Methanolacinia paynteri: one gene and its partners. The protein of the gene in region 1 binds, or shares a complex with, the protein of each later gene. Links are inferred from orthologs where the notes say so. Each region holds a gene or a part of one and is shown on either strand. Other genes may lie near its edges. The genes, in order: METPAY_RS02510, rnhB and fen.

Region 1 (10,395 bases):
CCTGTATTTCTTTCCTTCCCCTTTTTTGGAAAAATATGGATTTCCGTCTTCACAGAACCGGTCTTCCTTTCGTGGGATCTTTTTTGCGGTATAGTTTATGACCATGGAGTCGGCCTGACCTCCAGAGACGGCGAATGCTATCCTCGGAACGCCCAGTTCAAGAAAACTTTCAGGGTTCTTCCAGTCTGGCTGCGAGAGAATTCCTACTTTGTAGCCTTGTCTCTCTAAAAATCTGCCGAGAATAGCCATTGCAAAAGAGGGATGATCAACGTATGCGTCAGGAGTTACAATGACGATGTCGCACTGCTCGATCCCCTGTTTCTGCATCTCAAGTCTGGAGGTCGGAAGAAACATAATGAAATTGCCTGAACTGCTGTTAGAAGATTGTATTAAAAGAAGAAAAATGTTAAGAAAGGTTAAGTATGGGGGATTATTCAAGGAGAATGTCCAGAGCTTCGTCCTTGTATGATTCCATAACGTACGGTATTCCCGATACTTCCGAGGCTTCGGGTGTCAATGCCATAAGATCGTTTCTGGAAATTGAATTCAGGCTGAAATTGCGGCTTCCTGCCATGATCTGCTGCATGCCGGTTCTGAAGCGCTGAGCATATGTGTATATGCCGACTGCTCCGAGCGGGATCTCGTCGATTCTTCCGTCGTATTTTTCTTTGAGCTCCTGGTAAGATACGAAGATCTCCTCAATCTTTGTGCCGTACTTGGAAACTGTCTTCGGGAGTTCGTCTTTCTCGAGCCATTTCCCGATATTCTTTCCGACCATTCCGGGGATCATGAGTGCACGGCCCATACAGACTGCCTTGAAGTACGGTGCACCCATACAGAGTGCCTTGAAGGCGTTTGCTTCGTCTGCGAATCCGCCGGCGATGGCGAGATCGGGTACGCGGTACCCCTTCTTCTCGAGTTTTGTTGCGAATTCGTATGCAAGTGACTGTAGATAGAATGTCGGAATACCCCATTCGTTCATCATCGGCCACGGGCTCATTCCGGTTCCGCCGGGTGCGCCGTCGATCGTAAGAAGGTCGATCTTTGCTTCCGATGAATAGCGGATCGCCATTGCAAGCTCCTTCATCGAATATGCGCCTGTCTTAAGAGTGACCCTCTTGAAACCGATATCACGGAGACGGTCGACTTCTTCGAGGAATCCTTCCTTTGTTACGAATCCAAGACGGGAATGGCGCTCAAACTCTTTGATTGCCCCGTCTTCAAAGGCCTTCTGGATGTCGTGGCGTGTCGGGTCTGGAAGAACTATATATCCACGCTCTTTGAGTTCAGTCGCTCTTGAGAGTGAGCGAACTTTGATCTCACCGCCGATACATTTTGCTCCCTGTCCCCACTTGAGTTCGAGAGTTTCAAGATTGTGCTTGCTCGAGACATATTCGGCTGTTCCGAGCCTGGTGTCCTCGACGTTCATCTGGACGAGGATCTCTCCGTAACCTTCGTGGAACTTCTTGTAGGTCTCGATTCTCCTGTCCATCTCGGGTGATTCTATGACCTTGCCCTTGTTGTCGCGTTTAAGATCGGGGTCTACACCGCACACGTTTTCACCGCATACAAGTGTAATTCCCGATATTGCGGCGCCTACTGCAAAGTGCTCCCAGTTTATGCGGGCGATATCGGTCGATCCGAGTGCACCGGTAAAGATCGGAACCCTCATCGGTACTTTGATATCCCATCCGTATTCGGTTTCAGTGTTGACATCTTCAAAAACCGCAGTGTCGGGATCTGCACTGACTCCTTCCGGCAGCCCGTTGGCGCCTACTGCATATCCGTGTATGTTAAGATGCGAATAATCGATCGGGTAGTCTTTATCCGCTCCTGCGGTTACTTCGCCGAAGGGTCCCGGGTACAGTACTTCACGTCCCCTGAAAGAGGACAGCCAGATGTCACAGTTGCCTTTGCATCCGTCAACACATCTCGAGCACATGCCTGACATAGGTACGACATTTCTTGAACGGTTCGATGTGTGTACAGCTTCATTTGCATTTGGTGTCTTTAGATTCGCCATAGTTTACCTCTGGATTTTCGTATAGCAGGAATATAACCTCTGAATACAACTAAACCTGCGATAAGTATACCTTAAACTTTCAGGATTTCTAGTTTTCCCTGAAAAAAGCATGTTTTAGCATGCACCATCACTCATGCTTTTCACGAGTGCATACAAACATCTTCTTTCTGACGCTTATAAATTTTTCTATATAGATTATTGTAATGGGGAAATTGCAAAATATCATTCTATAGTTTGTGGGGAAACAAAAAAAATTAGTAGAATTTAATCCCTACATCTTTCATATTGTTGTATTTCGCGATATTGAGTATCAGGGGGGTGATGCTCTCGATGATAGAAGAAGACTCGAGCGGGCCTGCATCATATGCGGTAAGTTCCGATACCTCTTCTACAAGGCCCATAACGATCTGCTTTGATTGAAGGTCATCGCCACATACTGCGACCGAATAATCCAGAACTTCATCGAGTTTCTTCCATTTTTGCGCTGAGATGTTGTTGAAAGCTCCTACGATCTTTGCACTCTCCGGAAGCATTTTTTTAATTGCAAGCGCTGCCGAGCCTTCCTCCGGAGGGTCATAGTAGAAATGATCTGTTTTTCCAATCGGGTTAACCGGAGTTACTACTATCTTGTCTTCAAAACCTGTCAGGGATTTTATCGTTGATTCAAGGTGCCTGTAATTGACGGATATGACGACGATATCGCCCATGTCGACAGCATCCTGGTTGGTTACTCCCTGGCAGTGGGCATTTATGCCCTTTTCCGAAAGGGCTTTGATCATGCATTCACTTGTCTCGCATGCCTTGTCCTTGTCGCGTGAACCGATGTAGATCTCGTGATTCTGTGAAAGGCGATGTGCAAGCCCCTCACCAATGTCGCCCGTACCTCCGATAATGCCAATCTTCATGATAATTCCTGAATATGGTTGTATTTGAGAATATGATAATATTTCTCTATTTAACTGAGAACACTGATTGTTATCGAAGTTTGGCGAAAAAATCCCTGTGATATTTTGAGAAAAAAATTAATTGTCGATTTGTTTAAGAATATTTTCCATTACTTCGTCGACATGCTTCCATGTGACTTTGTTCTGTTCGCTCCCGTCTCTTTTCAGGATGAACGGCTTTCCTTCGTCGCCTGCGATTCTCATATCAGGATCGATCGGAATGCTCCCGAGGTATGGAACGTTGAGCTCTTTTGCAGCTTTTTCTCCGCCGCCTCTTCCGAAGAGATCGATTACATCGCCGCAGTGCGGGCAGACCAGTCCGCTCATATTCTCGATAATTCCAAGAACCTTCAGTCCAAGTTTTTCAATAAACTTAACGGACTTTGAAGAGTCGAGAATTGCAACATCCTGTGGTGTTGTCACGATTACGGCACCTGCAATATTCGGGGCCAGCTGGGCGACCGAAAGTGCTTCATCCCCGGTTCCCGGCGGAAGATCAACTACCAGATAATCAAGTTCTCCCCAGTTGACATCTTCAAGGAACTGCTTTATGGCAGTATTCTTCATAGCGCCCCTCCAGACAACAGGGCTTGATGTATCGGGCAGGAGGAATGCCATCGAAACTACACCCAGCTTTCCTGAGACCTTTACCGGTTCTATGGTCTTTCCGTCATACGATCCGAGCTTCTGGTCCTCGATTCCGAGCATTTTCGGGATGTTGGGGCCATGAATATCCAAATCGGCAAGGCCCGTGTTGTATCCCTTGTTCGAAAGCGCCATTGCAAGATTTGTTGCTACAGTACTCTTTCCGACTCCTCCCTTCCCGCTCAGGACAAGGATAACGTTCTTTACGTTCATCTGGACTTTGGGCTGAATTCCTGAAGCCGCTTTCTGGGGATCATTGCAGTTTGTAGCTGAAGGACATGATGAACACTGCCCGTCGCATGATGATTGTTCTGTCTTCTCTGTCATTATAATTCCACTCCATATATCAGAATAATGAATGTTTTTATTCAGAATCCATAAAGCTATCAATTTTGCCAGATGTTTCAATTGTTTTTGAATCTACGGCAGAATAATATTTTGGATTCTTTCATTCGCATGTCATGCAATTCCTGTTGTTCAAAAGGATCGTAATTAAGGAATTGCACTTTTTATAGTGATGTAATTCAGAATTTCAGAATTGCAGGAATTTTTAATTTAAAGAGGTTCTATTTCGGCTTTCTGGTAATCTGGTTTACTTTCTGGACGCAGCGGCATATATCGCAAATCGTAACTGAACCTTCGCCGGTTATCACTCCGTCGGCCCACGACTCGATAATGTCATCCAGATCCATGCTAATATAGATCTCTCCGGACCCGCGCTTTCTGCTCATGTACTGGGACACTGCTGCCCTCGATATGCCCATCCATTTTGCCACCTTTGCCTGGGATATGCCTTTTTCTTCGACGAGGCGGCAGACAAGTTCTGCACGGAGTTGCGGAAGATAATTTCTAACCACCTCGTCACAGGTCATTATATCACAGAGGGGCAGGTTCATACCGTAGCCACATCCGGAGAATCTCCAAGTTCTGGCACTTCTTTCTTCTGGTAAAGAACCTGCCTTGCGTCACGGAAGTTGAACTTCTCGATGATAAGGCCCTTCTCCTTTAAGCGCTTCAATGCATAGCGTATAGTACGGGGTGCTATGTCGGCTTCGTTCGTCATGTCCTTAAACGTTCGCGGCTTTCCGTCATCAAGCACCCTCATTAGGATCCTTGCGGAGGGCGGAAGCCCAGTCTTGTTCACAGCGTTAACAACTACCATGATACATAGTTAACGCTGTTAACATATATAATTTTCGTAGATCCAAGGGGTTATTAAATTAATCAAATTAACAAATCCAAAAAAATAAACACAATTTTATAATTATTATCTGCCTGTGTAACACTGAATAATTCCTTTATACACCTCTACGGATTTTTTCAGCTCTTCAATAGAAACCGCCTCATTTACACCATGCAGCGTATTGATCTCCCCCGGTCCGTATTCTATGACATTGAATCCGTTTCGCCTCAGGAATCTCGCATCCGTGGCCGCCCATTGTACAAAAGGAGACGGGATATCTTTGTACACCTTTTGGATATTCTGAAGAGCTATTTTGACAATATCGGAATTTTCATCCGTATACGTCGGCCAAGAGAATTCTTTTGCCGTTATCCTGTCATTAGTGCATATAGAACTCAGTTCTTCGAGAAGTTCCTCCGGACTGCATCCCCATGGGATTCTCATTTCAAGTTCGAGACAGCATTTCTGTGCAACGATGTTTATCCTCTCCCCGCCCCTGATAAGTCCGGGGTTGTACGTTACCTTCTTCAAAATGTTTTCAACGGAAGTAATGCCTGTCGCTTTCCCAATAATTTTTCCGGATTCCTTAATAATGCAGTCGAATTCTTCTGAAACAGGATAGGTTCTCCTGTTTATTTCTCTTATGTGGCAGACGAATTCAAGTGCTTTTTCTATCGAACTGACTCCGACTTCCGGATAAAGTGAACCGTGTCCCGGTTCTCCTGTGAACTCGATCCTCATTCTAAGAATTCCTTTCTGCCCTATAGACGGGTGAAGAGACGGAGTACATTCTGCAATGAGACAATCGCAGGGCTGTAAAAGACCTTCCTTGATCAGGTGTCTGGTCCCGGACGGTCCGCCGGACTCTTCGTCGCAGACGAAACAGAGATTGGCAGGGACATCCCGGTTTTCTATCCACTTATCAATAAATGCCGTTATTAGTGCAGCACAACCGCCCTTCATATCCGCAGTGCCGCGGCCGAAGATGTACCCGTCGACGATCTTAGCCGAGAAGGGATCATACTCCCATCCTTCTGGCATGGCAGGAACCACATCGACGTGGCCGAGGAGGAGAAGCGGACGGTTTTGAAGAACTGTCTGGATATTGCTCTTCCCACAGGGAAGATCCGTTCTAAAAAACGGAATATCAAAATTCTCAAAAATGGTTTGTATATAATCGATAACTGCCGATGTATCGCCCGGAGGGTTCTCACTATCAATCCTTACAAGCTCCGAGCATAATTCTACAACATCGGGTCTTTCGTTCATTTTTTAGTCGCCATGAATTCATTGAAGAGTTGATCGAGCGAGGCGCCTTTGTAGATACTCTTGATGAAATCTTTCGAGAAGAACTCCTCGATCCAGACAAGGAACTGGTTTGTGGTTGTGGGCTGGTTGCTGCCCGGATCGATTGAGATCCTGAAACTCCTGTATCCTGCAGGAGTAGAGTTGTCGTAGATCTCTCTCCACAGCGAAGGGAGTGAACTAAACTTTTCAGGATGATTCTCTTTCAGCCAGTTGATAAATTCGGGGAAAAATGCCCGTTCTCCTTTCTTCTCCTCATCGATCCTCCACCTGAGATATTCCATATTCATCTTGTTCCTGACATTGTGGTAATTATATGCCAGGATGCAGACCGAGAAGTCGATATGTGCTATTGCATCGATAAAGTAGAAGTATAAAACCTGGTTGAAATCCCCGACGGATTCCAGGACAAGAGATTTGCTGTATAAAACATCCAGAACATGGTGGTATTCATTCTTTTCAAGAAGCATATCTACCAGTTGGATTACAATTCAAAAATATTTTTGCAAATGAGCATTCTATTTGAAGAAAGGTTCCCTCGCATCGACTGCAGCCCTGAAGAGGTCTTCCATCTCCTTTCCGCGTTTTCCCCTTATGTCGATGTGATTGTCGTTCCTGAGAAGGCACGGTTTCAGGAAACCATCCGATGTAATCCTGAGCCGGTTGCAGTGCCCACAGAATTCGTTGTTATGCATCGGTTTTACAATCTCTATCTCGGCTCCTTCGAGGCAGTATTTCTTCCGGTGATGCATCCTTCTTGTAATTATGGTCCTTGACCTGGTCTCCAGATCCTCCTCCAGCTTATTTATGTCAAATCCCCCGCATTCGCCACTGCTGAAATCCATCAGTTCGATAAACTGCAGTACCAGGTTTTCTTTTGTTTTTGCAAATTCAATAAAATCATCGATCTCGGTGTCATTGATCCCTTTTAGCAGGACTACATTCAGTTTTACAGGGGTAAGACCTTCAGCAATTGCCGCGTCGATACCGGCGAGAACTTTGTCGAGAGAATCGACACCGCTTATCTCTTTATAGCGTTCCCGGCTCAGGCTGTCTATACTGATGTTGACCCTTGACAGGCCGGCCTCTTTTAGGTCATGTGCGCAACCCGCAAGAAGAGTGCCGTTTGTAGTAAGTGAAGACTGCATGCTTTCCGGGATCATGGAGATGATCTCGCAGATATCCTTCCTGAGAAGAGGCTCTCCGCCGGTCAGCTTCACGCTGTTTATATTGAAGAGTTCCGCGACCCTGAAGATCTCGCGAAGATCCTCTATCGGGATCTCCCCGCCAGATTTTTTCTCTCCCTCCCGGTGGCAGTATGAACATTTCAGGTTGCACTTAGGAGTAAGGCTTATCCTGAGGTTGGTAACCGGCCTGTTATAGCGATCAATCAGGTGCTCCATTGTATCCCCTGAAATTTTTTGCAATGATATATGTCTCAGTGCTTCCCCTGCGTGACGCCGTTGTCCTGTAGACCTTCACGGAATAGAAAGATCCCCTGATATCGTTCAGCAGTTCCGGGAACATCTCTCCCTGGAAGGATTTTATGACAAAGTTTCCGCCTTGTTTAAGGACTCTGCGGGCGAACTCAAATGCTTCCTGATTGAGTCCTATAGCTCTTGCCTGATCGTATGATTTGCTTCCGGAAAGTTTGGGAGATGCGTCGCATACCACTACATTAACCTCGTGAATATGCGAGATGATCTTTTCCTGTATCTTTTCAGTTGTGAAATCTCCTGTTATCTGTATTGTATTCTCTATTGGGGCGATTGGATTCAGATCGACGCCTACAATAGCTCCTGAAGTCATATCGCGCAGCACCTGCATCCAGCTTCCGGGTGCAGCACCGAGATCTACGACATTGTCGTCATCCCTGATTATGGCGAACCGCTTCTGGATATCGAGAAGCTTGTATGCGGCCCTTGAACGATAGCCTTCGGATCTGGATTTATTGTAATATTTGTCCTTTCCCCACTGAGATCCCATAATTCTCCTGATTAAAGTATAATTTAAATTTTGTCAGCACTTCATATAAATCATTCAATATGTGCATAGTGAAAGTGCATGGCATATCGCCATACTTTTTTAACGCTTTTTTCATATCGAATCCGATCTTTTACACGAAAACCAATCAAAATATATTTCTCTTCTCTGCCTAATTTAAGAATAATATAATAAATGTACGGATAAACACTATATGTTTAATCTTAACATTCAGGATTACGGGGTAGAATATGTTAAAAGCAGCAATTAACACTGGTATCTTTAAGGAATTAATAGATGTAATGGCCGCAATGGTTACGGAATGCCGCATGCACGTCAGCTCTGAAGGCTTCAAGATGCGTGCCGTAGATACGGCCAACGTTGCAATGGTATCCCTCGAACTCTCATCCAATGCATTTACTTCTTACAATGCAACGGAGAACGAGATCGGGGTTGACATCAACAAGATGAAGAATATCGTCGCAATGATGGAAAGAGATGAGATCCTTTCTCTTGAGCTCCCTGAAGGAGGCCATAAGATGGAGATGTCTTTTTCGGGCTATAAATACTCCATCGCGCTTCTGGATGTGAATACGGTACGCAAGGATCCGAACCCCCCGTCTATAAGCCTTCCGGGAAAGGTCGTAATATCGGGTACAGCGCTTAATAATTCGATCAAAGCAGCCGCACTCGTCTCGGATAAGATCGCATTCGGTATAAATCCCGACAAGGGAGTCTTCTATATGGAGGCAGACGGGGATATGGATCACATCTATTATGAGCTTGCGAAAGAGGATCTCGTCTCGTTTATCCCGGCAGAGGCAAGATCTCTGTTCTCACTGGATTACCTGAAGGACCTTGGAAGGGTTATGGGCAAATCCGATCAGGTCGAGATTCATATCGGTGTGGATCACCCTGTTAAATTCGTATTCAGCATCGCAGACGGAAAAGGGCATGTAGAATATCTTCTTGCACCGCGTATTGAAGCTGACTGAAGATGCCGGTTGAGCTCGACAAGAAAGACCTTGCAAAATATCCTTTTTTAAAAGAAGCCCAGAAACTTGTCGGCGAAAGTGGTTACTCTATCGATTCTCTTATCGGTAAAAAATCCTTCATTGTCAAAAAAGGCGCTGAAAGGGTTGAGAAAGCAATAAAATTCGACTACAACTTCGATGATGTCCGGCTCGATATGGCCGAGTGGGAGATCTTGTCATATGCATTCGCAAGGATCCTGATCTCATGCCTGAGCGAGAGGAATCTTATCGGTCGTTTATGCCGCTATGAATCTGAAAGGGCCTCTTTTTTTCTCCAGGCTGAAGTGCCGGATAAAAAAAATTACATAGCCTCTGTAGTCGGCCTTAATCCTGACGAGAACCAGATCCCTGTCATCGAATATATCGGTCTCTGCACGACCCTGCACGATTCGAAATGGAGGCTGATAAACAGGGATGTCGGCTCAGGTTTTGTAAAGATCGATAAGAGCGAATATGATGAACTGATAAAAGAGAGAATCCGGGCGATGCTCGAGGATCAGCTCCCCCTTAAGGTGGGTGAAGAGATCTGCGGCATGCTCAAATCCCTTACTGACGAACTTTCCGCCGGCTACCAGGAGATGCTCCTGGAACAGTTCGGGGAAGTGGATGAAGACTCCTTCCCTCCGTGCATGAAGGCAATAATAAACGCGGTTACCGAAGGAACGAATATTCCTCACACCGCCCGGTTTTCACTCACGGCATTCATGCATGTAATCGGTATGGACAGCACCCAGATCGTTGAGGTCTATACACGCGCCCCTGATTTCGATGTGGAAAAGACGATGTACCAGGTCGAGCATATCTCGGGCAGCGGGGGAACCGAGTATACTCCCCCGTCGTGTCCGACCATGAAGACATACGGATTATGCGTAAACAGGGATTCTTATTGCAAAAATATCAGCCATCCTTTGTCATATTACAGGGCAAGAAAGAAGGCCCAGAAGAATAATCCTGCAGATAATGAGGAAAAACCTCAGAGCAGTCAAAATAAAGAAGAGAATTCCTGATCTTTTATTGAGCCTTATAGGTATTGCTGATTAAATATCCGCCTGCGCTCATGCATGCCATGAATAATATGAGGGCGAGAAGTGTTGCATATCCTGCCGGCAAAACCATCGGAAGGGCAAATACTGCAAGTATTAACACGATAAGGCTTGCTGCAGCAACAGATACATCCAGTACGACCGAATTCATGAATACATATTGGTAAATTCCCTTTATTAATGATAGGTAGGAATTCCCGTCATCTCATTTCCGGCGACCTCTCATGAAATAAAG
Region 2 (10,494 bases), on another replicon or contig:
TTGGTGCACTGGGGGTTTCGGATGAAGAGTGAATATGATATCCTGGTGATTGGCGGGGGACCCGGCGGTGCGCTCGCTGCAAAAACCGCAGTCGAATCCGGACTTACCGCCTGTATTATCGAAAAAAGACCGGCAATCGGTGCACCTGTCAGGTGTGCGGAGGGTATCGGGGAGGATTTGATCTCGGAATTTTTCGATGAGGTAGATCCCAAATGGATCTCGGCAAAGATCGAGCGGGCCAAGATCATCGCTCCCGATGGATCTTCATTCTACCTTGACCCTGCAATGGCAGGCAATGAAGTGGGATATGTCCTTGATCGCAAATTTTTCGATCGCGATCTCGTCTGGCAGGCTGTCGATGCGGGTGCCGAATGCTATGTAAGGGCCCGTGCTGTGGATGCGATTGTCGAGGACGGCTATGTTAAGGGCGCTGTCATCGAATACGGGGGAGAAAGATACGAAGTTCGTGCGAAGGTCGTAATTGCGGCCGACGGCGTGGAATCGAAGTTCTCAAGGTACTGCGGGATCGATACGACCGTTCCGCTGAGAGAGCTTGAGACCTGTGCCCAGTATCTCATGACCAATATCGACATCGAGCCCGGCGTAACTGTCTTCTACGTCGGAAGAGATGTGGCTCCCGAGGGCTACATCTGGATATTTCCGAAGGGCGAGAGATCTGCGAATGTCGGCATAGGCATCTCGGGGACCCAGTCCAAGGATGGGAAGAGGGCGAAGGACTACCTCGACAAATATGTAGCGGAGAACTTCCCCGAAGGAAAAGTCATCGAGCTGATAATAGGCGGTGTCTCTGTCTGCGAACCCCTTGAGTGTACTGTTGCAAACGGACTTGTGGTCGTCGGGGATGCGGCAAGGCTCAGCGATCCCATAACAGGCGGCGGCATATACAACGCAATGTATTCGGGTAAACTTGCAGCAGAGGTTGCGGCGGAATGCATTGAGAACAATGACTGGAGCAGGGATGCCCTTATGGAATATGACGAAATCTGGCGTGAATCAAGGATGGGCAAGGCTCTCCAGCGCAATTACCAGATTAAGGAGATCTTTGTAAAACTTGACGATGAGCAGCTCAATGCAATCCTGAATTCGGTCAACAATCTCGCGATGAAGGAGTTTTCGACACTCACCCTGATCAAGGAACTGATGAGGCTCAATCCCAAGGTGCTCAAGGATCTTAAAGGGCTTAAGAAATATTTTGAATAAAAACCTGAAACATATTTTTCTATTCTGTAATTATCGGGCACGGCAGCGATCTCAATTGATAAAAATTAGGACGTAACCGGATGTATATTTTAATAAATGATCGTTATTCGCAGGGAGATTTGCGGAGACTGTGGGATTTATATAAAGGTCTGTCCTCCCTGTGCGTTGGGTGTGTCGAATGAAGAATGAATATGATGTCCTTGTAATAGGCGGGGGGCCCGGCGGTGCACTTGCGGCAAAGGTCGCTGCAGGCTCGGGGCTTTCGGTCTGTATAGTAGAAAAGAGGCCGGCAATAGGTACTCCCGTGAGGTGTGCGGAAGGTATCGAGGCGAGTGTGCTCCCGGAATTTTTCAATGAAATGGACCCCAAATGGATCTCTGCAAAGATCAGGCGGGCGAAGATCGTAGCTCCAGACGGTTCTTCATTCTACCTCCGTCCGGCCGTGTCGGGCGATGAGGTCGGATATATCCTCGATCGCAAGTTCTTCGATCGCGATTTAGTCCGGCAGGCTGTCGATGCGGGAGCAGAATGCTACATAAAGGCCCGTGCTGTGAACGCCATCGTAGAAGACGGATATTTGAAGGGTGCGGTCCTCGAATATGGGGGAGAGAGATCCGAAGTTCGTGCAAAGGTTGTCATTGCTGCCGACGGCGTTGAATCCAAGTTCTCCAGGTACTGCGGGATTGATTCTACGGTCCCTCTAAACGGAATTAAGACCTGCGCACAGTACCTTATGACCGATATCGATATCGAACCCGGGGTGATTGTTTTCTCTGTAGGGAGAGATGCGGCGCCGGAGGGCTATGCCTGGATATTCCCGAAGGGCGAAAGATCTGCAAATGTAGGTGTTTGTATCCCGGGGAACCGATCCGGTGACGGGAAGAGGGCGAGAGATTACCTCGACAAATATGTAGCAGAGCACTTCCCTGAAGGAAAGGCCCTCGAGTTGATGACCGGGGGTATCCCGGTATGCGAACCCCTTGAGTGCACTGTTGCAAACGGGCTTATAGTCGTCGGGGATGCGGCAAGGCTGAGTTATCCCTTCAGTGGCGGGGGCATATACAATGCGATGTATTCGGGGAAGCTTGCAGGGGAAATCGCCGTGGAATGTATCGCAAAGAATGACTGGAGCAGGAGTGCTCTCATGAAATATGATAAAACCTGGCGTGAATCAAAGCTTGGCGGCGTCATCAGGCATAGCTACCAGATTAAGGAGATCTTTGTAAAACTTGACGACAACCAGCTAAATGCAATCCTGAATTCCATCAGCAATATTATAGTGAAGGAGCTCTCGACGTTTTCACTGGTTAGAGAACTGGTGAAACTTGATCCGGGGATCTTCAGTCCTAAGATCCTAAAAGATCTTGCCTGGCTGAAAAACAATGCTCTTAATTTATAGATAGAATTGACGGAATCCCTGAAAATTTTTTTGTTTGATATCTTATTGGTATTATTTCGAGGCTTTCAGCTGCTTGTTGAGGATCTTCATGCATTTTTCTTCTGAGTCTTTCTTGGTGAACACGATAATCGTGTCTTCCGGCTGAATGGTAATCGTGCCGCTCGGAATAATCAGGCCCTTCCCGTCCCTTTTTATCGCGATAAAGACGAAATCCTTGACCTCGAGCTCTTTTATTTCGTGATCGACGAACGGTGCGTTCCTTTCGACGGTAATCTCGAATATCGTTCCGCCGGGTATTGACGCGAGCTGCTGCATGTCAGGGTTTTCCGACCAGTAGTAGAGCCTGTTTGCGACAAGTTCGTCGGGGTTTTCGCTGATTATAACGCCGACTTCCTTGAACAACTCCGAGTGCTCGATCTCGTTTACGATGGAGATCAGGCTCTTTACATTGAATCTCTTGGCCAGCCAGCATGTCATGAGATTTACGGCATCGTCGCTGGTGGTGGTTACGACCGCATCGGCACGGTCGATTCCCGCATCTTCCAGGATTGCCCTGTTCGTTGAATTACCTGTAATTGCCAGGACATCGTAATGCTCGAGAATTTCGTTGCATCTCTCCTCGTCTTTATCGATTACGACGACGCTGTCGCCGTGCTCGGCTGCTGTTGCGACAAGGTTTTTCCCGATTCCGCCAAGGCCGATAATTATGATATACATCTCAATTCACATATTCTCCGTGACCATAGATATAATCTATGAAATCAAATATTACTATTTAAGTGATTTGTGGGATAGATGAAGCCGGAAAAGGTTCGGTATTGGGTCCGATGGTAATCGGCGGAGTTGCAGGAAAAGATCTCTCAGAGTTCGTGAAGAAGGGTTTTGCCGATTCGAAGACTCTCTCCCCCCGGCGGCGCGAGCAGTTTTACGAAGAGATTGTTGCGGAGTTTAAAACAACGACGGTCGTTCTGTCTGCGGCGATGATAGACGAACTCCGTTCTTCCATGACAATGAACGAGATTGTGGCCAGATCGCATGCACGTGCGATTACGGATCTCATGCCCGATACGGCATATGTCGACGCCTGCGATGTAAACGAGGTGAGGTACGCGGAGACGATCTCGGGCTTCCTGAAGAACGACATTACCATAGTGTCGAAGCATAAGGCGGACGATCTCTATGCAGTCGTGAGTGCGGCCAGCATAGTTGCCAAGGTTACCCGTGACAGGATGATCGAAGATCTGAAATCCCAATGGGGTAATATCGGCAGCGGCTACCCGTCCGATCCCGATACCATTGCCTTCCTTAAGCGTTATATCGAAGAAAGAGAGGAGCCCCCGTCAATAGCACGAATGAGCTGGAAGACGATTTCGAATATGATGGCTAAAAAAAACCAGAAGAAATTGTTTGAGTTCTGATTTCGGATGAATTATTTACAGTACATTTAGCGAGCTTGCCGAGTTTCGCCGCTCGGGGGACACTCGTCTGTCCCCTGAGTGGCTATCGCCATTGAGAGGCCCCGAGGTCGGGGCCGATCCGCGGGCCGCCCGGCAGGCCCGCGGCGAGGGGTTGCCAACGCTGTGTTTCAGGATATTTGTTCGGGATACTGCAACTTTATAGATCATTATAATAAAAACGTTTATGAAACAAAGGTTTCATGGACTGTTTCATGTAAATCACAACGTGATTTTCATGTAAATCAACAAAAATCACTGATGAGTATAGAATGTCCGAAGATTTGAGTAGTAAAGGACCGGTGAAGAAGATCGTCTGGGAAAAACAGATCCCATTGTTTTCAAACACTGTAGTCCTAAAACAGCTCGCAATGGTTATCATTATTCCGGCATTTTTTTTAATGATCTTCCTGATTGTCCTCGACACGGATATGATCGTGGAGGCATTTATGGTATTCGTTCTCCTGCTTGGAATATTTGCAGTACTTTCCGTTGTTGCGATGGGGATGATCCATGCTGCAACAAGGGGCGGCCTGTCTGCGACCTTCAGCCTTGACGATAAAGGAATGTACTATGATGCCTGCAAAAACTCCAGGGCTCTTAATAAGATTACGATGACGGGCGGAATCCTGGCGGGCTCCCCGGCGCTTCTCGGCGGGAGCATGATCAATATTTCAAGGGAATCGGAATCGATGGCATGGGGCGACGTTAAAAAGATCACAGCCTACGATTCCCAGAAGACGATAGTCGCGTACAGAAAGTCCCTGATAAGCCCGGTAGGTCTCTTCTGCACCGATGAAAATTATGAAGAAGTGCTGGATTTCATCAGATCGCGTCTTCCGGAGGGCATTGCCCTGAAAAGGGCGTGAACATTAAAATCGAGGCTTCGTAAAAATATATTTTATTCAAAGTTTCAGTAAAGTTGCCTCAGTTACTGGTTTAATTAAATCATAATTATTTCTCTCAATTTCAGTTGGTATTTTGTTTGGTAATGGGAAATGGCTATTGCTATCATATTCTGTACAGCAGTAAAATCGTTTTTCGTCTAATACATAATTATGAAAATTTGTCAGAATGTAGTCAAAACCGTCTGTAGCAAAATATGAACAAAAGTCAGGAAAACCTATCAATAATAAGCAAGGGTAGCCAGAATTTTCATTTATTTCTTTTAATCTGTTGATGTCTTTCTGGGTAAATACTTTTTCTTTTATAGCTGCAAACATTCTAACTTGTGGTAACCAAAACTGAGTGTACAATTTGTTGACTACGTTTTCATCCCTTTCAGATATGTATTCATATGTTATTCCTGCAGTTTTAAAATAAACTGCCCAACGTGCTTCTATTTCACTATTGAAACTATGATTATCATATTCGATCATAAAATCTAATTATCTTGGGAGAGCATAAAGCTAACATTCAGCAACAAAAAACACAACAAAATGATCTTTTTCACAATCCTATGTTTTAGATTTCCATGATTAGATCAAAGAAAGATAAAATGTAGCTTTTGAATAATAACCAGTCTATACATGACAAAATAGGGATAATTTTTTAACTATCTCTTTGAATATTTGCCGGGTGTATCTTTTAGCTAAACTATTTCAGAATATAATTAAAACATAGATGGGAAGATGAGCGACCTGATAACACTTAACTGGATATTCATAATTTTATTCATTGTGGCGCTGTATCTTGCAGTGATCTCATATATCAAATCAAATAACTTGTGGGAGAAGCATATCACTTTCTTCGGGCCTTTTCTCGCGTTGAAGACCGATAATGTCCGTTTTTTGGACTGGTTCAGGAACTATTCCGGTTTCTTCAGGATATACGGAACGATTGGTGCTGTTGTTGTTGCGGTGGTCTCCGTATTCTTCTCGGTACTGATGATCTTTTCATTCCTGTTCTACCTGAGGGAGACTCCTCCCAACACCGAGATATTCCATGCCACAAATCTTCTCGCGATCCCGGGAGTAAACGACTTCATCCCCTTAACCTTCGCTGTTATATTCGGGCTTGTCTTTGCAATGGCGATCCACGAACTCGGCCACGGCATCCTTGCCCGTGTCGAGGATATGAGGGTGAAGAGCACAGGACTGCTCTTCTTCATCATTCCGATAGGGGCGTTTGTCGAACCGGACGAGGAGGATGTCGAGAAAGCGAGGGGAATGCCGAAGATACGAATGTATGGGGCAGGTATCACCAATAATCTCGTAGTATCTCTTATATGCCTCGTCCTGCTTGCAGGTCTTGTAGGTATGCTTACTCCTTCGGATTCGGCATACATATACGGCGTTCATACCGGGTATCCGGCATATAACGCATCTATTCCTCCCGATTCGCTGATCCTTGCGATCGACGGTGAGACCGTCTCCAGCTACATGGATGTAAGCAGGGTCCTGAACGGTACGAGTCCGGGCGATACGATCTCCATGACGGTCCTGAATTCAGGGGAAGAGTCGTTATACAATATTACTCTCTCAGAATGGCCCGAGGGTTCGGGTGCAAAAGATTCGGGATTCATGGGAATCTCGTATTATAACAACCAGGTAATCACCGATACCTTCGGTACATATACCCTCAGTCCACTCGGGCCGATGTTCCTGAGCTACATCCCGATCAACGTATTCATGGGCGACGATACCTCGGGTCTTGGTTTCCTCCTGATAGACAGGCCGTACCAGGTTGCATGGAACGAGCCTTTCCCCGGCTACTTCCAGGTAATACAGGTTGTATTCTGGCTGTTCTGGTGGAATTTCGTTCTCGGAACATTCAACGCCCTTCCGCTCGTCCCACTCGACGGCGGTTATATTCTTCGCGAGGCTGCCGACAGGTTTGCGGAGAGGATCGGAAGGCCGTCTCTCGGAAAGGTCATCTCGGGTGCTGTAATATTTATCGTGCTCTTCGCACTGATCGGAACGATATTCATCGGTGTCCTGGCGGATGCAGGGATCTCGTTTACGGGATGATTTGAAAAGATCCTTTTTTTCAATATTTTCATTCGATCCGATTAAGGATGATAAAAAATCTGAAGATATTTTGGCCTTGTCTTTTGTGCCGTATTTTTAGCAAACCTGTGAATGCCGATTCACTCTTCGGGCACCGAGGAAGGAACGGAGAAGTGGATCTGTTCGATGAGCCACCTGTCGGAGATCTTTCGCAGGGCCATCGTCGACCTGCCGTCGATCGTATGCGTCTCCGATCCCGGGATAGTGAAATCGACCGAGTTCAGGGTCATGACCCAAGCCACCGGGCCTTCGCCGTCGATCTGGATTCCGGTGAACTTCATTGCATTGACAGCCGCCTGGCTCATATCGCGTTTGAACTGCCGGGCAAGAGCTTCGTGGCCGATGAAGTCCTCGTCCGCCCCGCTGCCGAACCCGCGGACTTCAGGGGAAAAAACTGCCATAACTCCTTCGATGTCATTTTCCTGGAAAGCCGTGGAATAGGTGTCCATTACAGCATGAATTTCCGCGTTCTGTTTTTCAGTTAAGCTCATGACAGGTGGTTATGTGGATTGGTTGTATTTGGTTTTTTTCTTCTGTCTATCTTTTGCCCTGTGATAAAACCCGTGAAGAGAAACCAAAAGAAATCCTGTCAATCGGTGATATTTTCAGATCTAAACGTGTTATAGGCAATTAATGAATTGTCTCTGATATTAAAAGCCGGAATTCCCTGGTTTATTAAACGGATGGAAAAGAACATGTTTTCAATAATTGAAGTAATGTAATCTTTTTTAAATTCATCATGGCTATATCCGTCAACTTTTTTTGATAAATACTTGTAATAATGATCCAGCAACGGCAATGCATCCTTTTTATCGGGAGCGATATGATATGCCACAAGCATTGCAAGATCATCTGTACAAAGACCCATTCTTACAGCTTCAAAATCTATAAATTTTACAGACTGATCTACCGGTGATATGAAAGTGTTGCCGGGATGCAGATCGCCGTGGATAATTGTTACATTTTTACCCGAATGGAATCTTTCACTTATGACATTTGGATAATTATCCCTGAGATAAGAAATTGCATCATCAAAGCATTGTAAATCGGAGGGATTTATCCGATCCTTATATTTAGCTTTATATTGAAGGTAGTTTTTTTCCAAACCCCTCAGATGCACATGAAAATTTTCCAGATGCCAGGGAAGCCCGATCTTCCTGAAGGCATCTTCATTCTCCCAAAATTCTGCATGGAATCGTGCAGCCGCTCCAAGACAGGAAATGTAATTTGATCTTACGAATTTGCCGTTTTTCGTCTCTTCATCAAACGCAGATCCCTGAATAAATCCGGTATTCAGGTCTTCTGTCAGCATGACACCCCTGTCCGGATCTAAATGATATATCCGTGGTATCGGCAGGTTAGATCTTCGTCGCAGCAGATCTGTTTTCCTGATTTCCTCTTTAGTAATGAGAAGTGCTTTTTCGATGAGATAATATGCTTTGCCGTCTGAAGTGACGGTTATCGGGGTATTAAGCGACCTGCCGGTCTTTCTTGGTTTTAAACGCTCAATCCTGGCATTATCAGAGTTAAATGAAGGATCTGCCTTTGAAAGGATTTCGGTTATTTCATCATTATGCAAACCAGCATTGTTTCTTTCCATGTTCATAGCCCAAATTTTATTATCTTTATGTTATTTGTTCAGATTTTATTTCAAATTCATTTATCCATTTGAAACAGGAAGATCAATAGATTTTATGGGATTTGGATCACTATTCCGTAATAAACTCCATCCGGGTATAGAGAATCCCGGATATTGCCATCTCTACCAGGCCGGGATTTTCATTTTTTTCTTGGAAAAAAGATGGATTTGAATATTTTTTCAAGGCCATTGCCATTCTGTTATGGAGGCAATAATTTGAAGAGTTTCGTTATTGGACAAATCTTCCAGCGTTTCAAGATTACCATTCTCATCACGGACAGCCCTTAAATTCTGTCCGTCGCTGTCCGCAGGATTATAGAATGTAGTAACACCTTCATCATACAACAGATGAACGGGCTTTTGCCGGTAAGTCCATGTTTTGGTTGCTTCGTCATAGGATACCCCGACAGAAACATAGGCCGATAAACTATCGTCTTTCCAGTCGGGATCATAGGAATAGGAGCCGCTACCACTTCCAGCTACAGCATTCATAGCATTTTGCGCCTCCAGAATTCTTTGTGTCCTGCTGTCGAACTCGGCCTCTGATAAGACTTCAATTCCTGTCAGTCTGTAATTGGCATCCCGGACAGCTTTCAAATCTACTTCTCCGTCCGTATATGAGAATCCGTTGAGATTTCCTTCCGCATCAATCGTATCGATGAAATATCTCACCGGAATATTGTTGTAGTAAAACCGGTCCCTGTCTGCATCATAGGTCAGACCGTATTGTTCGTAGATGGAATATTTTCCGGCAATTTGCTCCTTTCTCTGCTGTTCGATCTTCTCCTTTTCAGCCGGGTTTACAGTATCATCAGTTTCAATAGCGTTTCCCTTAGTGGTATATTGTTTATCCACTCCGGTCAGCATTCCATTTTCATCATATATCGTATGAATAATGATTTCACAATCATAACCGTCGGCAGATTCATAGCTGAATATTCCACCGTCTTTCTTTTCGTCAATAAACTGTTTTACCAACTGACCATTATAATAGACATTGCCAAGGCCGCTTCCCTGCTGCTGTTCTTTGTATTCAATTCCATAATTCTTATACTTAGAAAATCTCTGCGCAAATGTTTCACCTTGTGTTCCTGGTACACCTTCCATTGTGTATGTGACTGCATCCGAAGATCCCTTTAAATCGGACAAATTTCTGTTTTCAAATTCTTCCTGGCTGTATTTTACAATTCCTGTTAATTCGCCAAATTGATTTACACTACCATCACCATTGTCTATAACTTTTCTTATCGTATGCACGTCAACAGTGCCATCTCTATTAAGATATTTGTAATGGGCGCTTGACATGGTATCACCTAATTCTACACCATCCCAGAAATATCTGACAAGTTCATTATTAAAGCGCATCTTGTTGTTTTCATCAAATGAAATGCCATACTCACCGTATTTGGATAACAGTTCCTGTTCCGCCGTTATGTTTCTCTCTATCTGTGAACTATCCTCCGCAGTAATCACATATGTTGTTTGTATTTCAGAAGCAACTGTGACAGCAGCACTGGTGGCAAATACGGTTGTCATCCCAACGATCAAAAGTACTGCCAGGAGAACACCATACTTTGTTTTCTCTCTCATTTTCATAATTGACACTATCCTTTTTTCGATTGCATTTTTGCTGAAATTGTTGCATAAAGGCGTCAGTCTGCTTTTCCTCTCTTCCATTGCGATAAGGGCACGGGCATATGCTGATCTTTTACTTTCTCCAAACATCCTCACGACCGCTTCGTCGCATGCAAGCTCGAGATCGCGGTTGGCGAG
Region 3 (10,375 bases), on another replicon or contig:
ACCTCAAGGGGGATCATCTTAAGTTTTGAGACCAGCATCGTTCTCTCGTCGATCATTCCAATAAAATGCGTCTTAATTCCCTTCTCCTCGAGCATGCTGAAGAAGAATGCCGAAACGGTTGCATTATAGACTCCCTTACCCGAAAACTGGTCCTTCTTTTCACCGTTGAATGCGGTGATGTCGTCCCTGAATACGGCAATCAGCTCGTTCGGATTGTCGGTCCCGTAGACGGATTTTGCTTTTCCTTCATAAAGCAGTTCTTTTTTCGCCATGTTAGTTATGCCCTTGAATTATTGTTGCTCATTTCTCTTTCCGATATCATCATTAAGTTTTTCAATAAGGCACTTAAGCCTCTCCGGAAACCAGCCCTTATCGATGTACATCTGGTATATGCAGAGCCTCTCTTTCAGCAGGTGATCCCCGACTGTAGCCTTCAGTTCGTCGATTGCGGGCCACGGGTGCTCGGGATTCACGTAATCTATCGTGACCGGAGAAACGCCGCCGAGATCGTTGACACCGCACCCGATGAAATACTGCGCATCGGCAAGGTTCGGGGGGATCTGAACCGATATATCTGCAGGCAGGATCTCCCGTGCGGAGGATATCGCCGAACAGAATTCCTCTCTTCCCACAGTGGGATAGTCCTTCATATCCGTTCCGTCCTTCGGGCAGAAGTTCTGGACGATGACCTCCTGGATATGTCCGTAACGCTTATGGAGATCCCGGATTACCTCGAATGACTCCTCGCGATCCGCAGTGGTCTCCCCAATTCCTACGAGAATTCCTGTCGTAAACGGTATCCGAAGCTTTCCCGCATCCTCCATCATCCCGACCCTCACCTCCGGCTTTTTACCGGGAGAATTCCTGTGGGCGGGGATCTCCGCGGTCGTCTCGAGCATGAGGCCCATGCTCGCGTTGACCTCCTTAAGCACATCAAGCTCATTGTAATCGAGAATTCCCGCATTGGTGTGCGGCAGCATCCCGGAGGATATGGAAAACTCACACATGTCGTAGCAGTAATCTAGAATTGTAGAATATCCGGTTTTTTCGATGTACCCGGAAAAACCGTCTTCCTCTTCAGGTTTTTCACCGAAAGTAAAAAGGGCCTCTGTACATCCCGCAGCGGCACCGGCCCTGATTATGCCTTCCGCCTCATTGCGGGGCATGACACAGTCCGGCCCCACAGGAGTCCTGAAGATGCAGTAGCCGCACCTGTTCCTGCACACATTGGTCAGGGGTAAAAATACATTGCGCGAGTAGGTGATCTGCCTCTGCTGCATAAACAGTATTCAACCTGAATCTTATTCAACCAATCGGAGAATAGAATTTGTCGCCGGTTAAAACCAGCTGTCAAGAGTTTTTTGCCCGGATTTCACCCCGATCCTTTCAAGAACGGAGTTGACCCGATCTTCAGAGAAATCATGCCTGCCGCAGAGGTACGAAACGACTCCCTCGCGGTCCACGTGGGACCATGAGAGGGAATAATCCTTTGACACGGGAGGGTTTAAGAAGAATTCTTTCACGGGGGCGGGATCGAATTCCGGATCGTTCTCTTCGAAGGTCTCGTAGAATTTCCCGGATTTTACAATCTTTAAGGCGGTCTTTGCACCGACACCTTTCACACCGCTGTTGAAGTCAGTGCCCACAAGTATTCCGATCTCGATTAAATCCTCACGTGTGATTCCCTTCCCGTCAAGCAGATCGGAGAGCAGGATCTCTTCGGGATTGACTGTGATCACCCTACCTCTGACCTTTCTCTTCCGGCTTACGGTCAGGTTCCTGACAAGCCTCGGGGCCCCGAAGAGGAGAGAATCGTAGTCCTGGGATATAGAGTACCTTACATCTCCGTTCATGGCCATGTACGCCGCCTGTGCCTCCCCCTCGCTCATGGCGTCTATACAGGGAATTCCCATATATCCCAAAAGTTCCTTCGTCCCTGCAATTATTGTCTCGTCGACTTTTGTCGCAGCCCTTGCATGACGGAAGGCGGATGCTGTATCCCCTACCGCGACAGCCTGCCTGTAGGCTGTTTCGGCCACCGCTTTTCTCTCCCTGCGCTGTTCGAGCGTCTCCGATTTAAACTCTGGAGGTGCACCGTCAAAGATGAAAACCGGTTTTATATTGTTCTCAAGGAAGGTGGTTATTCGGAAAAAAATCCCGGACAGGTGCGAAGTTACCCGTCCTTCCCTGTCCATGAGCGGAGTCCCGTCGGGCTGTCTTATTGTTGTCAGAAACTGGTACAGTGCATTATTTCCGTCGACTGCCGCGGTTCCCAGGAGGTCGGCCCAGTCTACGGGAGTTTTATAGTCGGAGATCAGATCCCTTATTGCTACGCCCATTAATTATTCACCAAAAAAGAATTCGGGATATTTAACGATATACCCGGCGGGAAAGTGAACTGACAGTCGCTTCTACATCCCCTACCATCCTGTCGCACTTCTCGTCAATACTTTTTGAGATCTCCTCAAAGTTCATTCTCATTGTCATTTCTCTTGTAGACACGGCTTTTTCAAAGCTCTCGAGTCTCCTGCCGAGGGACAGTATCAGACCTGCAAGAGAGATCATCATAAGACCTGTCGATACTGCAACGATCCAGTCCTGCCATAACCTGATCACCATTACAAGTGTAGATATGACAAGGATGACTGCAAGAATCACATCCTTCGTTCTTTCTCTTTCATCCATGTTCTTAAATGATTACAGAGAATTAATTAATCTAACTGTCGATATTTATGAAAACGATAACTTCTTAGGAGAAACAATATCACCGTTTTTCCCTAAACAAGGGGTTAGGGGGTTTTAAAATATGAACGTTAAAGAAAATCTGCCTCTGTTTGCAATGTTTGTCATGATGATAGCAGTACAGCTGGGTGCACTGCTCATCACACCGACAATAAACGAAGCGGGATATGCTGCCTTTGAGGACCCGGGGGCTGTCGAGAATATACTATATTTTATAATAATACTTCTCGTCTTCACTGCGATAATGCTCCTGCTGATCAGGCACGGGTTTAAACGCATTCTCGGGTACATCATCGGGGTATCCATATTCCTCGTATTTTTGTATATCTACAGTGCAATTGCACTGCTGCTCACTGAATCGGAGCTCCTCGCTGCGGTTTTTGTACTGCTTCTATCTGCTGGATCGATGGCACTTCTCTATAAATATCCCGAGTGGTATGTCATCGATATTCTCGGAATCCTGATCTGTGCAGGTACGGCATCCATCTTCGGCATCTCGCTCGAGGTCTTCCCTGCGATCGTGCTGCTTGTAATCCTTGCCGCTTACGATGCGATATCGGTGTACAAGACGAAACACATGATTTCGCTCGCGGAAGGGGTGATAAATACAAAATCGCCTATACTCGTGGTAATTCCCAAATCACGAAATTATTCCTACATTAAGGACGATCTGAACATCGGAGAGGGAAAAGAAGAGAGAGGGGCCTTTATCATGGGCATGGGAGATCTCATCATGCCAACGATAATTGTTGTATCTTCTTATGTTTTCATCAGCACTCCCGACAATCCGATATCGATCCTCCCGACGATCGCTGCAATGATAGGATCTCTTGCCGGTCTCTGTGTCCTGTTATGGTATGTGGTCAAGGGAAGACCGCAGGCAGGACTTCCGACACTCAACGGCGGTGCGATTATCGGATTCCTTATAGGGTGCACTCTCGCCGGGACTTGGGGCTGGATTCCCTTTCTTTAAGAATTATCTTCATAATATCCGATACCCCTTCTCTTGTATTTGTCGACATATTCGGATACCCGTCCATCCTCCGGACATCGCATTTGTTTATGACGACTACTACGGGAGTCTCTCCCACAATTTTTTTGACATTTTCGAGAAGACCTAACTGATCCCCGACAGAATAACCGCATGTCTCGCTCGCGTCGACAATAAACAGTATCAGGTCCGAGACATTTTTAATAGCTGTCATCGCCTGGTTCTCGACATCGTTTCTCTTTTCATGGGGCCTGTCCAGGAGGCCGGGAGTATCCACGATCTGGATTCTCTCCCTTCCTACAGGGTGGTGCCCTACCATGATGCTCTTCGTCGTAAAGGCGTATCCGGCGATCTGCGGTTTTGCCGATGACACAAGGGCAATAAACGAGGACTTGCCTACGTTGGGGTAACCTGCGACCACCACGGTGAACTCCTCCTCGCGAATATCGGGAAGTTTCCGGAGAATGTTTCGTGTTTCGTTCAGGTACTTCAGATCGCTGTCCACCTGGTAAAGAACGGACGCAATTCTTGCCGTCGCCTTCTTCCTGAGTTCGACAGGATTCTCCGCATTACGCATCTCCCGTGCATACATTCTCCCTATTTCGCGTGACTGGGATGCGGCCCACTGTATCGCCCCCAGGGACTTTTTGATATTGTCTACACTGAGCAGGATATTTATGATATCCATATAAAACGGGGATATCTGGTCGAAACTTGGAAATTTTGAAACTGTATCTGTAAGTTTGTCATAGACCGAACTGTATACCGAACGTATGAACTCCTCGTTCGCGCGGTCTTTATTCCTTTTTTCCTTTTTTATGGCTGAAGCCCGCCCCAGCGACCTGTCAAGTATCTCCTCGGCCGTGGGGATTGTTGGTATCTTTTCGAATTCCACTGATAATAACCCGAATCTATTTATGTAAACCTATATGATTAATTTATTATGGAGTTGTCCCTTATCCAGAAGGATATCCTTATCACTTTAATCACGCTTTACCACAGGAAGTCTGTGGCAATAAAAGGTGAAGAGATCGCCGAACTATTAAAAAGGAACCCGGGAACAGTACGAAACCAGATGCAGGCGCTGAAGGCGCTGGGCCTTGTCGAGGGTGTTCCGGGACCGAAAGGGGGTTACACTCCCTCTTCGTCGGCTTATAACGAATTAAACCTTCTGGATTATGAAAAGGGAAGCGATGTGCCCCTGCAGGTCAACGGGGAATATCTCAAAAGTGTAAATGTCGCGGAACTTGACTTCACGACGTTGTGCCACCCGGACCTATGCCACGCCGTTGTGAGAATCATAGGCAGTGTCAAGGGCTTCAATATCGGCGACGAGATCACCCTTGGGCCTACACCTGTAAACAAGCTCCTTGTAAAGGGAGAGGTCTATGGCAAGGACGAGGTGAACAGGTCGCTCCTGATATCCATATCTGAGATGATCTCCCTCCCCAAGAAGCAGATCAGCCACTACATGAGCAGCCCTGTCCAGAAACTGGACATCAACGACACTATAAAAGATGCAATATCGCTTTTCAGCAGGCACCACATACACGGGGCACCGGTAATGGACAAGGATATGCTTGTGGGGATAGTGACGCTTTCAGACATTGCACATAAACTCGATGAGGGGAAGGACATGGACACGACGATGGATAAAATCATGACGGAGGATGTCGTGATCGCTCCCCCGAATATCAACCTTTTCGAGGTCATAGGAAGATTCAAAGAGCAGGAAATCGGAAGGATAGTAATCGTAGACGGAAAAAAGCCGATCGGAATACTTACGCAGTCAGACATCCTTAAAGTTTTCCCGTCCCCATAGACAGGATGGAAATCTTTAAACCGGTAAAAGTGCTGAAACGGCTAAAAAATAATTCATACTGAATTTCTTTAAGATAATTTAAATAGTATTATTGCACTATTTTTTTTAACATGAAGAATGTATTTTCCCGAAATCTTTCAAAAAAGCAGGTTATGAGTACAGACGGGATGGTTATTGGGACAATCAGGAACATTATGATCGATCTTGACACAGGAAATGTCGACAGCCTTGTAGTCAGGCCCGAGCAGGGCTTTGACACGGGCGGTTACAAAGTTGACGGAGAGCGCCTTTTTATTCCTTTCGAAGCTGTAAGGGATATAAAAGACTACATAGTCGTTGACAGGTACCTGTCAAAAGAATGAACTGAAGATTTCCCTGATTTTTTCCGAAAACCCGTCCCCATATTTTTTCATGCTGACAGAGTCTGCTGCCTCGACTGCTCCGCTCTGACCACCTGCAACCGCAATACCAAGCCCTGCGGCCTTAATCATCTCCCTGTCATTGTCCGAATCTCCTACTGCAACAAAATCCGATAATGGTATGCCCATCTCTTCCGCCACAAGTGCCAGGGTGGTTCCTTTGTTGATATCCCCGGACTGGATATGTATTGCAAAACCGGAATCAAGGATCTTTACAGGCATTCCCGACACAATCTCGCGAACCTCGGCCGGGTCTACTGTTCTCGCAAATGCAACGTCTGCAAAACGATATTCAGGGCTGTAGAGCTGAAGTTCTATTCCTTTTTCATCGTAATATTCGCGGACCTTCTCATAAGCCTCAAGACACGCGGCCCTGTCCGAACAGATCTTTCTCTCCCCTGCATATGTGATCTTGTAAAGGCCACCGTTCTCGGCGATAATCGTGCCGTCAGTTCCGATCATCTTACAGAGAAATGTGAGCGAGCATTCGGTATTTCCGCTTGCAAGAACAACGGGTATTCCGTTATCCACAAGGGTCCTGATTACAGAGACCGAATCCAGGTTCAGGCGGCGCTCTTTATTTGTTATTGTCCCGTCGATATCGGTTATAACTGCACGGGGATGAAAAGAGGATTTATTGTTCATCTATATGATATTATCAATCATACAGGTTTAAGACCTGCCATCTCGACCGAGAAAGCGGCCTCGCCTTCAGGCTGGTCGGGGCTGTCGACAAGTTTTGCAACACGTTTCCCGCCTTTGCTCTTGCGGAGGTATACCCTGAACTTGGAGGCATGACCAACGATGTTTCCCCCGGTCGGTTTCGTCGGGTCTCCGAAAAACACAGCAGGATTCGACTGAACCTGGTTTGTGACAATTACGACTGCATTGAACTCTTTCGCAAGCTTTGCGAGATCATACATGTGCTTGTTGAGCTTTTGCTGCCTTAGGGACAGGGTTCCTCGTCCGGCATACTCTGCACGGAAATGGGCCATGAGAGAGTCGACCACAATGAGTTTTAAGGGTTTATCGGTCTCTTTTAATTCTGCGGCAAGTTCACGGACATTGTCCAAAAGGAGCATCTGGTGATCCGATGTAAATGCCTCGGCCACGTGGATATGCTCGAGGAACTCCTCGGGCGAGGGAACATCTTCGAGATCAAGCCCTTCGACCATCTGGCGTATCCTCTCGGGACGGAATGTATTCTCCGTATCTATGTATATGACCGATCCATTGAGCCCGCCGACATCCTCGGGGAGCTGGGCGTTTACAGCCATCTGGTGCGCGATCTGGCTTTTACCTGAACCGAACTCACCGTAGAATTCAATTATCGACATGGTCTCGAGCCCTCCGCCCATAAGTGCGTCAAACTCGGGAACGAAAGTAGTCAGTTTACGGACTTTCTTTCTCTCTTCAAGGACATCGGTACCCTTCCGGAACCCTCCGATATCGGCCATCTTCCTGGCCTCGCGAATCATCTTTTTTGCCGTCGATTCACCGATCTCAGCGGCCTCGGCGAGGTCGGCAAATGAGGCGGTTGCTATACCCTCAATGGTGCTGTAACCGGCTTCACGGAGTTTGTCTGCAGTTGTAGGCCCGACACCGGGCAGATCTTCAATCTCAAGTTCTGTCATTTTTTATACCTCTCGAACTTTCTTAAAATGTGCCTGTAGAAGAAGCTCCAGGCAACTTTTCATACTAATCAATAGCCAGATTGATAATAAAGATAGCACGCCATGCGGTGCGAAAGTAATCGCCGGCTCAGCACCCGCATCGCTTTTTCACTTCATCAAGCCCTGACTTCATCAGATCGATATCTTCTCCGCAGATCTCGAACCGGCTCACCTCAACTCTTCCTGAATCATATAAGATGCCCCATACAAGAACTTCGGAGCATGGAAGCATCCCGTTTTTCAGTTCTTTTAACAGGTAACAGCAATCTCTGCTGTCAATGCTGTAGCAGCCACCGCCTCGCGGAGTAATGATTCCCCTAATGCAGACCTGTTCCCCACCGTTCTCCTTAAGAGATACAAAAGAGCTGTAACCGGCATGGATCTCCGGCAATGACGGGATTTCATTGAACCCGGGTCTTTTCGATCCTTCCCTTGCCTCCGCGAAGAAGATCTCGATTTTGTCGCCTTTCACAAAAGGCAGACACGCCTGTTCTCCCCAGATGACCAAAGCCCCTGCCCCGCTCTCATCATATACCTGCAGGTTCCTGACATGAGATGCAGCACCCTTTCTGGTAACGAAATCACGCACCCTCCCCGGATCATCGATACAGACCTGGATCGATCCCCACCAGTCTTCACGGATCCCGGAAATCCGCGATGAAAACTCATGAACAATCTTCCCTTCTTCCACAGGAACAGGTGCTATCAGGGATTTTTCATCGGCAGTGTAACTTTTCTTCGGACCTGAAGAGGGCCTCTCGTATATGCCTGATATCCGGACAAAATCGCCACAATTAAACGTTTTTGCCGATTCGTTATTCCAGAACATAATCTCAGCCTCCCCCGAACGGTCACCGGTTATGAGGCGTATATAACGCGACTCCTTCCCGCCCGGAGCCTGAAAAACTCCCTCTCCGGCAAAGACGAGAATAACGCAATCAAGAGATACAGGACTGAAGGTCTTCATACCGTTCTTTCGAAGCGTAATCTCAGGAGGGTTCTCGGGTTTCCTGAGATCGGCGACATCGACGGCACCTTTCCTCCTGAACCTGCCCACCACCTCAAGGATCTCACCTTCGGAGATCTCCCCGGCCGCAAATGCCTTTTCGTCCCAGAGAGTAAGCACGACTTCACCGGTCTCATCCCCGCACAAGACCCTGGATACGAAGCCGTAACCGCCTTCCTGACGTTCGAACCTTTCAGCTTTCTTAACTTCAATTACACGACAAAAAAAAGAGACCAGGGACGGGCCTGCCTTTAGTGCCGACAGGTGCGTATGGAGCCTCCCGGCGTCCGATACCACATCTCTTGCGGCAGACCTTTCCTCCTTTTCATCGGCGGAGACCCCCACCCTGTCTTCGACAAGCCTTTCGAACTCTTCCCACGAGCAGAGGTCATCCATCAGGGCGTAATGGATTCTCACCTGACTTTAACCCCTGTAACCCCTACTCTTCGTGCCAGGGGAGCTTCTGCATCGTATTGATGATATCGATTATGCTCTCTCTCCTGCGCATGGGTGCCGACTTTTCTCCCTTCACCATAACCTCCATGCACCTGGGACGGCTGTTATACTGCGAAGCCATCGAATAGCCGTAAGCACCGGCATCAAGGACTGCCATGATATCGCTGTCAGCTACCACAGGAAGCTTCCTGTCCGCTGCAAGAATGTCTCCGGTCTCGCATATGGGGCCTGTAACCGTATACGTCTCGACAGGAGCCTCATCAGCCCTGTTTGCAACAACGACTTCATGATATGCATCGTACATTGCAGGCCTGATAAGGAGATTGAATCCGGCATCAACATTGACAAAGTTCTTGTGCGCCTTTTTGACGGAGTTAACCTTCGTAAGAAGTATCGTGGAATCACCGACAAGGTACCTGCCCGGCTCCACCCATAGCTGGGCCTTAATCCCGAGCTTTTCAATTCCTTTGAGGAATACAGGCATCACTGCCTTTGCATATTCTTCAGGCGTGGGCATCTTGTCGGTCTCCCGGTTATAAGGAATGCCGAGCCCGCCGCCTATGTCTATGAATGCAAGACGAACACCGAGATCTGTTATCTTTCCCGCAAGATCGACCATAACCTCGGCGGCCTTTCCGAACGGCGCCACATCAAGGATCTGAGAACCGATATGGCAGTGCATTCCGACAGGCGTCACGTTATCGGCTTCCATGGCCGCCTTGTATGCGTCAAGGATCTGGCCTGCAGGAATCCCGAATTTGCTCGTCGCAAGGCCGGTTGCGATCTTGGGATGGGTCGGAACCTCGAGTGCGGGATTGATCCTGAACGAAACTTCGACCTCCTTTCCTTTTCTCTTTGCAACCTCCGAGAGCTGCCTCAGTTCATCGAAAGAGTCGAGCGACACACGAACGCCTTTGTCCACGGCAAGTTCAAGATCCTCTGTTGTCTTCGAACTCCCGTTGAAGAGGAGTTTTTCAGGGGGCATCCCCGCAAGGAGTGCAAGGTGCAGCTCTCCGGATGAAAATACATCCGCACCTGCACCCATCTTCGCGAGAACCCTCATGACGGAGAGATTTCCGTTCGCCTTTGCTGCATAGAGAAGCTGGACATCGTTGTAATACTCTCTCAATGCACTGTTGTAGCGGAGAAAATTCTGTCTAATACGCTCTTCATCCGATACATAACAGGGAGTGCCGTACTGTTCGGCAAGGTCCACAGTATCGTGTTGTCCAATATACAGGTGTCCGTTTCTTATGCTTAAGTGAT

What was found.
Region 2: the proteins of METPAY_RS02510 (region 1) and rnhB are in contact, whole or in part, in a crystal structure (PDB 3P83), measured with the Archaeoglobus fulgidus proteins. The link is inferred for Methanolacinia paynteri from one-to-one orthologs. Residues at the interface, in WP_010877842.1 of Archaeoglobus fulgidus: Val39, Ala42, Asn43, Val44, Ala45, Met46, Leu125, Asp168, Ser194, Asn218, Tyr219, Pro220, Ile237, Leu238, Ala239, Pro240, Arg241, Ile242, Glu243, Ser244; in WP_010878125.1 of Archaeoglobus fulgidus: Ala74, Ile178, Ala179, Ile183, Arg190, Ser195, Asn196, Leu197, Arg198, Gln199, Lys200, Thr201, Leu202, Asp203, Phe205.
Region 3: the proteins of METPAY_RS02510 (region 1) and fen are in contact, whole or in part, in a crystal structure (PDB 1RXZ), measured with the Archaeoglobus fulgidus proteins. The link is inferred for Methanolacinia paynteri from one-to-one orthologs. Residues at the interface, in WP_010877842.1 of Archaeoglobus fulgidus: Asn43, Val44, Ala45, Met46, Pro120, Arg121, Pro123, Leu125, Gln151, Met192, Ser194, Asn218, Tyr219, Pro220, Ile237, Leu238, Ala239, Pro240, Arg241, Ile242, Glu243, Ser244; in WP_010877775.1 of Archaeoglobus fulgidus: Lys326, Ser327, Thr328, Gln329, Ala330, Thr331, Leu332, Glu333, Arg334, Trp335, Phe336.

Annotation. Positions count from the first base shown.
Region 1 is NZ_KN360926.1:11,778-22,172, forward strand. What follows is about bases 7,391-10,206. They hold METPAY_RS02510 (DNA polymerase sliding clamp), read left to right. Parts: upstream 7,391-8,334; coding sequence 8,335-9,078; downstream 9,079-10,206. Other genes in these bases: moaA (GTP 3',8-cyclase MoaA), read right to left, coding at 7,391-7,503; METPAY_RS02505 (RlmE family RNA methyltransferase), read right to left, coding at 7,487-8,086; METPAY_RS02515 (DNA primase large subunit PriL), read left to right, coding at 9,081-10,124; METPAY_RS14560 (hypothetical protein), read right to left, coding at 10,129-10,206. In the rest of the region: METPAY_RS02460 (YgiQ family radical SAM protein), read right to left, coding at 1-354; METPAY_RS02465 (FMN-binding glutamate synthase family protein), read right to left, coding at 431-2,023; npdG (NADPH-dependent F420 reductase), read right to left, coding at 2,278-2,928; METPAY_RS02475 (Mrp/NBP35 family ATP-binding protein), read right to left, coding at 3,046-3,939; METPAY_RS02480 (transcriptional regulator), read right to left, coding at 4,179-4,508; METPAY_RS02485 (MarR family transcriptional regulator), read right to left, coding at 4,505-4,774; METPAY_RS02490 (ArgE/DapE family deacylase), read right to left, coding at 4,880-6,064; METPAY_RS02495 (hypothetical protein), read right to left, coding at 6,061-6,570; more of moaA, read right to left, coding at 6,619-7,390; more of METPAY_RS14560, read right to left, coding at 10,207-10,311.
Region 2 is NZ_KN360931.1:151,581-162,074, forward strand. The notes cover bases 2,304-5,218. They hold rnhB (ribonuclease HII), read left to right. Parts: upstream 2,304-3,399; coding sequence 3,400-4,038; downstream 4,039-5,218. Other genes in these bases: METPAY_RS07750 (NAD(P)/FAD-dependent oxidoreductase), read left to right, coding at 2,304-2,620; METPAY_RS07755 (potassium channel family protein), read right to left, coding at 2,672-3,337; METPAY_RS07765 (hypothetical protein), read left to right, coding at 4,347-4,943; METPAY_RS07770 (hypothetical protein), read right to left, coding at 4,980-5,218. Outside these bases: METPAY_RS07740 (4Fe-4S binding protein), read left to right, coding at 1-32; METPAY_RS07745 (NAD(P)/FAD-dependent oxidoreductase), read left to right, coding at 22-1,221; more of METPAY_RS07750, read left to right, coding at 1,400-2,303; more of METPAY_RS07770, read right to left, coding at 5,219-5,453; METPAY_RS07775 (site-2 protease family protein), read left to right, coding at 5,706-7,043; METPAY_RS07780 (nuclear transport factor 2 family protein), read right to left, coding at 7,163-7,573; METPAY_RS07785 (phosphotransferase family protein), read right to left, coding at 7,672-8,688; METPAY_RS14225 (M56 family metallopeptidase), read right to left, coding at 8,902-10,494. UniProt on the Methanocaldococcus jannaschii protein: Endonuclease that specifically degrades the RNA of RNA-DNA hybrids.
Region 3 is NZ_KN360934.1:127,492-137,866, reverse strand. The notes cover bases 339-3,134. They hold fen (flap endonuclease-1), read right to left. Parts: upstream 2,340-3,134; coding sequence 1,338-2,339; downstream 339-1,337. Other genes in these bases: METPAY_RS09145 (presenilin family intramembrane aspartyl protease PSH), read left to right, coding at 2,807-3,134; METPAY_RS09150 (hypothetical protein), read right to left, coding at 2,371-2,685; cofG (7,8-didemethyl-8-hydroxy-5-deazariboflavin synthase subunit CofG), read right to left, coding at 339-1,280. In the rest of the region: purC (phosphoribosylaminoimidazolesuccinocarboxamide synthase), read right to left, coding at 1-272; more of cofG, read right to left, coding at 291-338; more of METPAY_RS09145, read left to right, coding at 3,135-3,715; METPAY_RS09140 (NOG1 family protein), read right to left, coding at 3,666-4,628; METPAY_RS09135 (CBS domain-containing protein), read left to right, coding at 4,677-5,555; METPAY_RS09130 (PRC-barrel domain-containing protein), read left to right, coding at 5,666-5,917; METPAY_RS09125 (phosphoglycolate phosphatase), read right to left, coding at 5,906-6,619; DNA repair and recombination protein RadA, read right to left, coding at 6,637-7,608; METPAY_RS09115 (hypothetical protein), read right to left, coding at 7,736-9,070; lysA (diaminopimelate decarboxylase), read right to left, coding at 9,093-10,375. UniProt on the Methanocaldococcus jannaschii protein: Structure-specific nuclease with 5'-flap endonuclease and 5'-3' exonuclease activities involved in DNA replication and repair.